DNA from 3 places in the Erwinia sp. BNK-24-b genome. Region 2 is predicted to be linked to each of the others. Evidence: predicted binding sites of a transcription regulator. Region 2 holds the regulator's gene; each other region holds the start of a gene.
What was found. Region 2 encodes PurR, which represses purine synthesis genes. Its sites were predicted from a motif close to CANGCAAACGTTTGCNTG; they were not measured.
Positions count from the first base shown of each region.

Region 1: the regulator PurR is predicted to act here: its motif matches at 1,288-1,305, upstream of purE (5-(carboxyamino)imidazole ribonucleotide mutase).
Region 3: the regulator PurR is predicted to act here: its motif matches at 1,685-1,702, upstream of pyrC (dihydroorotase).

Region 1 covers NZ_CP179901.1:3,421,418-3,424,697, forward strand. Annotated here, with positions in the region: gene ppiB (peptidylprolyl isomerase B) at 33-527, shown strand; gene lpxH (UDP-2,3-diacylglucosamine diphosphatase) at 527-1,252, shown strand; gene purE (5-(carboxyamino)imidazole ribonucleotide mutase) at 1,398-1,907, shown strand; gene purK (5-(carboxyamino)imidazole ribonucleotide synthase) at 1,904-2,983, shown strand.
Region 2 covers NZ_CP179901.1:2,471,107-2,474,386, reverse strand. Annotated here, with positions in the region: gene punC (purine nucleoside transporter PunC) at 1-337, opposite strand, end outside; gene punR (DNA-binding transcriptional activator PunR) at 454-1,362, shown strand; gene purR (HTH-type transcriptional repressor PurR) at 1,393-2,418, opposite strand; gene ACMGGR_RS11030 (C40 family peptidase) at 2,763-3,280, opposite strand, start outside.
Region 3 covers NZ_CP179901.1:2,910,214-2,913,493, reverse strand. Annotated here, with positions in the region: gene ACMGGR_RS13240 (hypothetical protein) at 1-96, opposite strand, end outside; gene dinI (DNA damage-inducible protein I) at 259-504, opposite strand; gene pyrC (dihydroorotase) at 577-1,620, opposite strand; gene ACMGGR_RS13225 (lipoprotein) at 1,831-2,394, opposite strand; gene grxB (glutaredoxin 2) at 2,547-3,194, opposite strand.

The DNA.
Region 1 (3,280 bases), 950 kb from region 2:
TTTACTCCCTTCAACCTTTACAGGATGAGAATATGGTCACTTTCCAGACTAATCATGGCGATATCGTTATCAAAACCTTTGACGACAAAGCGCCAGAAACCGTTAAAAACTTCCTGGATTACTGCCGTGAAGGTTTTTACGACAACACCATTTTTCACCGTGTCATCAATGGTTTTATGATTCAGGGCGGCGGCTTTGAACCGGGCATGCAGCAGAAAGCAACCAAAGCTGAGATCCGTAACGAAGCCAGCAACGGCCTGAAAAACACCAAAGGCACGCTGGCGATGGCTCGTACCCAGGCCCCTCACTCCGCTACCGCGCAGTTCTTCATTAACGTCGCGGATAACGACTTCCTGAACTTCCGTGACGAAAGCCTGCAGGGCTGGGGCTACTGCGTGTTTGCTGAAGTTGTAGAAGGCATGGACGTGGTTGAGAAAATCAAAGGCGTGGCTACCGGCCGTAGCGGTATGCATCAGGACGTGCCAAAAGAAGACGTCGTGATCCAGAAAGTCACCGTTAGCGAATAATGTCGCATACGCTGTTTATCGCAGATTTACATCTGTGTGCGGAAGAACCGGCAATCACTGCCGGTTTTCTTGCTTTTTTACGGCGTGATGCGCGTCAGGCCGATGCACTTTACATCCTTGGCGATCTGTTTGAAGCCTGGATTGGCGATGACGATCCGAATCCTTTGCATGCCGAAATAGCCGCAGCCCTGCGGGAATTAAGCCAGCTTGGCATCCCCTGCTTCTTTATCCACGGCAACCGTGATTTTCTGCTAGGTAAAAGTTTTGCTGCCGCCAGCGGTATGCAACTGTTGCCTGAAGAACAGCTGCTGAAGATCTATGGTCGCCGCATTTTGATTATGCATGGCGATACGCTTTGTACGGACGATGAAGGTTATCAACGCTTCCGTCGCAAAGTTCATCAGCGCTGGCTACAAAAACTTTTCCTGGCTCTGCCTCTATTTATTCGCCAGCGTATTGCCCTTAAAATGCGCGCCGGTAGCAAGCAGGCTAACAGCAGTAAAGCCACGGAAATTATGGATGTGAACGCTGCTGCCGTCACGCAAACTCTGCGCCGTCATCAGGTGCATTGCCTTATTCATGGGCATACTCATCGCCCTGCCGTTCATCAGCTGATCGTTGATGGTCAGCCAGCAGAAAGAGTCGTGCTGGGTGCCTGGCATAATGAAGGTTCAATGATCAAGGTCAGCGCCAGCGAAACCACTTTAATTACCTTTCCCTTTTAAGCAGTAAAATCGGGCTTTGTCGCCATTTTGCTACCAGAGCAAACGTTTTCCTTGCTCCCCAGTCATGGTATTCTCTGTGTCCTTCCCATCCATCGCCCTGCGGGTTGGTGGATGACGTATGTATAATCACAGGAGTCAGACCCGCATGTCTTCCAACGCCGCACCGGCCCGCATTGCTATTGTTATGGGTTCCAAAAGTGACTGGGCAACCATGCAATTTGCCGCGGATATTCTTACCAGCCTGGCTGTCCCTTTCCATTGTGAAGTGGTTTCAGCACACCGCACGCCGGACAAGCTATTTAGCTTTGCCGAACAGGCCGCAGAGAACGGTTTTCAGGTTATTATCGCTGGCGCTGGCGGCGCGGCCCATCTGCCCGGCATGCTGGCAGCAAAAACGCTGGTGCCGGTACTGGGTGTGCCGGTGCAAAGCGCTGCGCTGAGCGGCGTCGACAGCCTTTATTCTATCGTGCAAATGCCGCGCGGTATTCCAGTGGGCACGCTGGCAATCGGCAAAGCCGGTGCGGCTAACGCAGCCCTGCTGGCCGCCGCGATTCTGGCGCTGCATGATAAAGAACTGGCGACCCGGTTAAGCGACTGGCGGCAGGCCCAAACCGATGAAGTGCTGAATAATCCGGATCCGCAGGAGGAAGCATGAAGCCAGTCTGCGTATTAGGCAACGGCCAGCTAGGTAGGATGTTGCGCCAGGCCGGCGAACCTTTGGGTATCGCCGTTTATCCGGTCGGGCTGGATGCCGAACCGGAAGCGCTACCGATTCAGCAAAGCGTTATCACCGCCGAAATCGAGCGTTGGCCCGAGACGGCGCTTACCCGCGAACTCGCCACCCATACCGCTTTCGTAAACCGCGATATTTTTCCTCTGTTGGCCGACCGACTGACGCAAAAACAGCTGCTGGATCGGCTGGGTCTGGCAACGGCGCCCTGGCAGCTATTGAGCGACCAGGCTGAATGGCCGCAAATATTTGCAGAGCTGGGCGAACTGGCTATCGTCAAACGCCGTACGGGCGGCTATGATGGCCGTGGTCAGTGGCGCTTACGTCAAAATGAAACCGCTTCTCTGCCTGCGGATTGCTACGGTGAATGCATTGTCGAACAGGGCATTAATTTTTCTGGCGAGGTTTCACTGGTAGGCGCTCGCGCGCATGACGGCACTACTGTATTCTATCCGCTGACGCATAACCTGCATCAGGATGGTATTTTACGCACCAGCGTGGCTTTCCCCCAGCCCGATGCCCAAAGCCAGCAACAGGCTGAGGCAATGCTTTCTGCCATTATGAATGAGCTTGACTACGTCGGCGTGATGGCGATGGAGTGTTTTGTAGTGCCGGAAGGGTTGCTGATTAACGAACTGGCACCACGCGTACACAATAGCGGGCACTGGACGCAAAACGGCGCTTCCATCAGCCAGTTTGAACTGCATTTGCGCGCCATTCTGCAGTTGCCGTTGCCGACCCCCGTCGTCAGCACGCCATCAGTCATGGTGAATTTAATTGGCACGGCACTCAATATGGCCTGGCTGCAACAGCCGTTGGTTCATCTGCACTGGTATGAGAAAGAAGTCCGTCCGGGTCGTAAGGTCGGCCATCTCAATCTGAGTGATACCAGCCATGAATCGCTTCAGCATGCACTCCACCATCTTGTGACTGATTTACCAGCCGATTATGCCAGTGGTATCCACTGGGCTATCACGCACCTGCAAAAGAACAGTGCTTAACTGTACTTAAGTATGGCTATCATTTTATGAGTGAAAGACGTATTGTATTGGCGAACAAAACAAGAAATACATAATACTATTAAGTAATTAGCAGTTTTTTTTGCCAACACCAAGGGAACCATTCTCCGGCTACCACAATAAATACGTAAGCTTTGTTGTACGATTTGCGTATTTATGGTCGGGTTTGGTTCACCCTCTCTGCCTTTTTCATCAAATAGTGCCTTTGCAAGACTCCCTGATTCCCTCCCGTGTCATATGACGCTACTATACCGCAACGACAGGCTAAAGATGTTGGAC
Region 2 (3,280 bases):
TCACGGCGGCGGCACAGATACCCACGGCCTGTAAAAAGCGCAGGATCAGCAGTACAACCGTGGTATTAACCCACCACATAGCGCCGCAGCTCACGGCAAACAGGCTCAGGCCCATCAGCAGTACCGGCTTACGGCCGATGCGATCGGAAAGCGGCCCCCAGAACAGCTGCGCGCTGGCAAAACCTGCCAGAAAGAGGCTCAGGCTGGCGCTAATTGCGCCAGCTTCGGTGTGCAGATCCTGCTGCATGGCGCCAAAAGCAGGCAGATACATATCGGTGGCAAGAAAACCTGCCACGCTCAGCAGCGCGAGATAAATTAAAAATCCTTTCGATGGCATGACTTCTTTCGCTCTTTTTACCGAATTAATAGGCGGCCGAGAGTGTAAAGGAGTGCCATAGCGCTTGTGAAACGGTAATATTTGTCTGTTGCGTTCAAAAATTTTGCAGGCAGATTATGTGGTCAGAACATTCGCTTGAAGTGATTGATGCGGTAGCCAGAACGGGTAGCTTTAGCGCAGCGGCTAACGAGCTACATCGCGTGCCTTCTGCTATCAGCTATACCGTACGGCAGCTGGAAGAGTGGCTCGCCGTGCCTTTATTTGAACGACGTCATCGCGACGTCGTGCTGACGGCAGCGGGCGAACTTTTCATTCAGGAAGGCCGTGCTGTTATCAAAAAAATGCTTTCCACACGCCGCCACTGCCAGCAGGTCGCTAACGGCTGGCGCGGCCAGTTGAATATTGCTGTCGACAGGATTGTAAAAGCAGAACGAACCCGTCAGCTGGTGGTCGATTTTTACCGTCACTTTCCCGATATAGAGCTACATCTTTCATCAGAAGTTTTTAACGGCGTCTGGGATGCGCTGGCGGACGGGCGGGTTGATGTGGCGATTGGTGCTACTCAGGCAATTCCGGTTGGCGGACGGTTTGCCTTTCGCGATATGGGCGTATTGAACTGGCGCTGCGTAGTGCAGGCGAGCCATCCGCTTGCGCAACAAAGCGGAAAAGTTACGGAAGAGAACATACGCGAATGGCCTTCGCTGGTGCTGGAAGATACCTCGCGCGCGCTGCCAAAAAGAACTACGTGGACGCTGGATAATCAGCGGCGGCTGATAGTGCCGGACTGGGAGAGCGCGATTGACTGCCTGCTGGCCGGTCTGTGCGTCGGGATGGTGCCGGGCCATCTGGCGCAGCCTCTGCTACAAAATGGCTTGCTACACGAGCTGACGCTTGACCCGCTTTTTCCGGACAGCCCCTGCTGCGTCAGCTGGTCAGAACAGCAGGCTTCGCCCGCCATGCACTGGCTGCTGGACTATCTGGGCGAAACGGAAACGCTGAACTGCGAATGGCTGCGGGAAGCCTGAAAACGGGGCGGTAACATACCGCCCGACAGGTTAGCGGCGATAGTCGAGGAAGGGACCATCCGCTACGGAGCGACGCTCGATCAGCGTAGGGTGGACTTCAATAGTCTGCGGCTCTTCGCGCTTGCTGGTAATACGGTCGAGCAGCATATTAAAGGCCGTTGCGCCAAGACGCTCTTTCGGCTGATGAACGGTGGTCAGCGCTGGCGTAAAGTAACGCGAGTTGCGCACGTTGTCATAACCGATCACCGAAATATCCTGCGGAACGCGCAGGCCCATCTCGTCAGCGGCACAAATAGCGCCCATTGCCATCACGTCACCGCCGCAAAAGACTGCCGTAGGGCGCTGCTTCTGTGCCAGCAGCTGCTGCATCGCGTGATAGCCTGACTCCGGTTCGAAATCTCCCTGAACCAGCCACTCTTCCCGTAAAGTAATGCCCGCTTCCGCCAGCGCCTTCAGGAAACCTGCATGGCGGCCACCGCCAGTGTTGCGCTCCATGTGGCCGGGGATCACGCCGATATCACGGTGGCCGCGATCGATCAGATAACGTCCTGCCAGATAGCCGCCTTCAAAGGCGTTATCCAGAACCGTATCGGTAAAATCGCCTCGCGACTCGCCCCAGTCCATCACCACCATAGGAATATTGCGATGATCTTCCAGCATTTTTATCAGCTCATCAGGGTATTCGGCACACATGACCAGCAGGCCATCGACGCGCTTTTGCGCCATCATCGACAGATAAGCCTGCTGCTTTTGCAGGTCGTTATGCGCGTTGCCAAGGATCAGCGTATAGCCCTTAGCGAAACAGCTGTGTTCAACGGCCTCAATAATTTCGGCAAAATAGGGCGCTTCGCTGGAGGTGGCCAGCAGGCCAATGGTTTTGGTGTTATTGACCTTCAGGCTGCGGGCCACGGCGCTGGGTGAATAGTGCAGCTCTTTGATCGCTGCCCAGACGGCTTCCCGCGTCTCTTCGGCGACGAAACGGGTTTTATTAATGACGTGGGACACCGTGGTGGTAGAGACACCGGCGCGTTTGGCCACATCTTTTATGGTTGCCATGGAACAAGACTCCTGCGCTGTTCAGTAAGTCACTGAAAAGCGGTTTGTTAAACGTTTGCCTGGAATGATAAAAAACCTGACGTAAATACGCATGATTTGTTGCGGTATGGTTACATCAGGAGGGAGTTAAGGGCGGCGAAACCGGCCTGTTGCCTGCTAAAAAAACCGGCGTGCGGGCCTGTTGCGCAACAAACCGTGGATTCTAACAAGAGCGAAGGGATAAAACGAGGTTTTTACGGCGGTGAAACGACAAAATTCGCCCGTTGCGGCAAACAACTCCGGCTGCCTTGCTTAACGCAGGTTCAGCCGGAGAGGGGATTTTTCACTGGCGAAGCCGTCAGCTTTTAACGAATGGTGCGAGGCGTCATGACCCGTTTTGCCCCCACGTAATGCTGTTCCCAGTAATCATCGGCAAGCGCGCTAACCTGAATATCTTTGCCGGTGCGGGGCGACTGGATAAATTTGCCGTTGCCCAGATAAACGCCAACGTGATCGGCCGCGCCGCGCCCGTTGATGCGGAAGAAGACCAGATCGCCTTTTTCCAGCTCGTTACGCTTTATCGAAGCCGCATCCCTTAAGTGGTACATCTCATTAGCGGTGCGGGGGATTTTAAATTTCACCAGATCTTTATAGGCATACCAGACCAGACCGCTACAGTCGAAACCGGTTTTTGGCGAGGTGCCGCCCCATAAATAAGGCTTGCCCAGCTGATCCATTAGCTTGTTCATCGCCGTTTCGCGCGCTTTTTGGTAGCGTGCGCGGTGCGCTTTACTGAGCCTGAGCGGGGAGGAAGCGCTGCCGCTGGTCAGGGCTTCTGTCTCTTCAGTCACACGATGGCGACCGTAGCGTTTTTTCGGGGGTA
Region 3 (3,280 bases), 440 kb from region 2:
ATCGAGACAAAGAGAGAGGGAAGAGAAGGCGACTTCGAGCACGCTTAAACGGCGCTGCTGATCGGCAATCAGCGCCAGCAGTTCACCAAAGGTCATCGCTTCTTCAGGGTTTTCGACATTCACAGCGTCCTCTTAGCCAACGGCGGTCATTAATCGGGTGTGACTACTATAGACAGATTCTGGCAGGCGCGAACAGGGGGAAGACGAAAAAAGCCGGGCGGCGAACCCGGCAAAAAACGGAAGAGAGGGCAGAGCCGATCAGTCGGTGATAAACCAGTCGTCGGCGCTTTCCCAGGTTTCCTGCAGGATATCGGTGATTTGGTCTTTCGCCTCTTTACCGCCGCCCATCACCGTCAGATTATTGGCGGCTGCATAGCGCACCGAGACGCTGTGGGCGGATTCAGGAAATTGCTTGTCGATACGTTTGCTTAGCTCTGCCGACAGCGCGTCAATCGCGCCAGCCGGCAGAGAGGTAGTTTTTGCGACAGTGACTTCAATACGCATAAAAGCCTCCGATTAATGTACTGTGAATATATACAGCAAAGGAACCGGACGCAATCCTTTTTATCCTGCGTGTTACAGCTCTACGCGCCAGTTCAGCGTCTCGCCCGCCAGGAACGGTACCAGCGTATCTTCGCCAAGGGTCACGCTTTCCGGCACCGTCCACGGCTGACGTACCAGCTTGAGGGTGCCTTCGTTCAGCGGCAAACCATAAAAGCGCGGGCCATTTTCGGAACAGAAAGCGGCAAAATGCTCCAGCGCGTCCATTTCCTCAAATACCGTAGCGTAGGCGGGAAGTGAAGAGGGGGCGTTGAAGACGCCCGCGCAGCCGCAGCTGGCCTCTTTACGATGACGCAAATGCGGTGCCGTATCCGTTCCCAGAAAGAAACGGTCGTTACCGCTGGCGATAACCTTTCTTAAGGCTTCCTGATGCACGTTGCGCTTCAGGATTGGCAGGCAGTAAAGATGCGGGCGCACGCCGCCAACCAGCATGTGATTGCGGTTAAACATCAGGTGCTGTGGCGTAATGGTCGCGCCCAGAAAACGATTGCCTTCCTGCACGTAAGCCGCGGCTTCTTTGGTAGTGATGTGTTCAAAAACCACCTTCAGTTCCGGATACTGTTTACGCAGCGGCTCCATCACCGTTTCGATAAAGCGCGCCTCACGGTCAAAAATATCAACGTGTGAGTCGGTCACTTCACCATGGATCAACAGCGGCATACCGATTTTTTGCATGCGCTCCAGCACCAGCGCAATAGAGGCGATATTGGTCACGCCGTGGCTGGAGTTGGTCGTGGCATGCGCCGGATAGAGTTTCGCGGCGGTAAAGACGCCTTCGTTAAAGCCTTTCTCGACTTCATCCGCATCAAGCGAGTCGGTCAGGTAGCAGGTCATTAAGGGCGTAAAAGCGTGGCCGTCAGGAATGGCCGCCAGAATACGCTCGCGGTAGGCGATGGCGGCGGCAACGCTGGTCACTGGCGGCACCAGGTTAGGCATAACGATAGCGCGGCCGTTCACCTCGCTGGTAAAGGGCAGCACGGTTTTCAGCATCTCATCATCTCGCAGATGGATATGCCAGTCGTCTGGGCGGCGGATTACAAGCTGAGGGTGTGCAGTCATTACGGGCTCCGGCAGAAAGGAAATCGATATGGCGCGATTTGGCCGGGTATCAAGGATAGGGGCAAAGCCAAACGTTTGCACCTGCTTTATGAAAGAAGTTGCAAAAAAGCGCTGCTCCGTAAGAGAAGAGGAAGTCTGCCTGAAGCTTACCGTAAATTTGCAGCGTGTCGGACTGGCGTAACGGCCTGCCAGCAGGCAGGCCATAAGCGATTAATTGGTAAACGGAATGATCAGCTCGCCGGGTTTTACTTCCAGCCCTTTGGCAAAACGCTTCGCCAGCGACTCTGCCTTGCTGCGATCCGTGCTCAGGACGTAAGCCGGTTTCTGATTAAAGTAATCTTTCAACGACTGATTCAGATAAGGGGTTAACGTATTCAGCGCGCCCTGCATCTTTTCCGGCTGCGCCTGCACGTCGGTGAGCTGCATATCTTTCAGGTAAATGACGCCTTTATCCTTGTCAAAAACCGGCTGCGCTTTCATGGTCAGCAGCATTACCGCGTGCTGTGGACCGAACAGCGAGCTGATATCCACCGTGGCTTTACCGGAAAGCGTTACCTTATTGGGTTCTTCACGCCCAATCTTGCTGCTGAGGTCGGTCAGCACAATATGGGCATCGACCAGTCCGGCAACGCCAATCTGTTTTTCAAAATTGTTATGTTTTTGCAGCGCCTGGTTTACTTCCTGCTCGCTGATGCTGTACTGCGTCAGCTGATTACAGCCGGTTAACATACCCACCAGCAACAGGGCGCTTAGCCCCCAAAAAAACTTTTTCATAGTGCTCCTCTGAACTTGAGACGTCAGATACCCCTTCTGACGCGAAGCGCTAGCTTGCCGGACAAACGGCCGAGAGTCACCAGGCTGGCGGTAAAGGTTGCGGGAAAATTTGTGACGAAATAAAGCGGGGCCACGAATGTGGCCCCGGAAGATCAGGCGGCAACAGAGGAGAGCAGGGTAACCTGGGTTTGTTTCGCCATATTGTCGCGATAGTCGGCCACGCGGCTGGGATACTCTACTCCTGCCACCAGCGTCAGCGAGCGCAGTACAGGGAACAGACGAATATCATCCAGCGAAAGCTCGCCGTTTACGGCATTGGGTTTCACGATTAGCTTATCGAGCTTGCGTAGGTCATCGTTGATATTCTTGATAAAGCCTTCCGAGTGCTGCAGCAGTTCGTCAAAGCTGCCAACGTTGGCCTCTTTTTTATTTTTGAAATAGCTGCGCGCCTCCGGCGTGGCGAATTCGGCAAAAGGTGCTTTGGCGATACGCGGCAGCAGAAGCTTATTCAAATAGCCGTTAACGTGGCGCAGCCAGTCGCTGATGGCCGGATTAGTGCGCCCCGTCAGCAGCGGTTCGCGGTCGCTTTTATCTACATAGTCGACGATATCAAGGCTTTCCGGCATGCAGCTACCGTCTTCCTTCATCAGGATCGGCGCCATTTTCTGACCGATCAATTTTTTCGGCGTTTCTTCGTCATCATTGGCCATAACGATCAGTTCAACCGGCAGATTTTTTAAACCAAAAATCATGCGGGCTTTTACGCAGAACGGACAGTGATCGTAAATAAACAGTTTCAAGAATGCCTCCTTACAGCGGTGAAGATTAACGGTCTTGCCTGTAATCTTCTGAATGTATTAAGGGAGTATGGAAGAGATTTAGCACG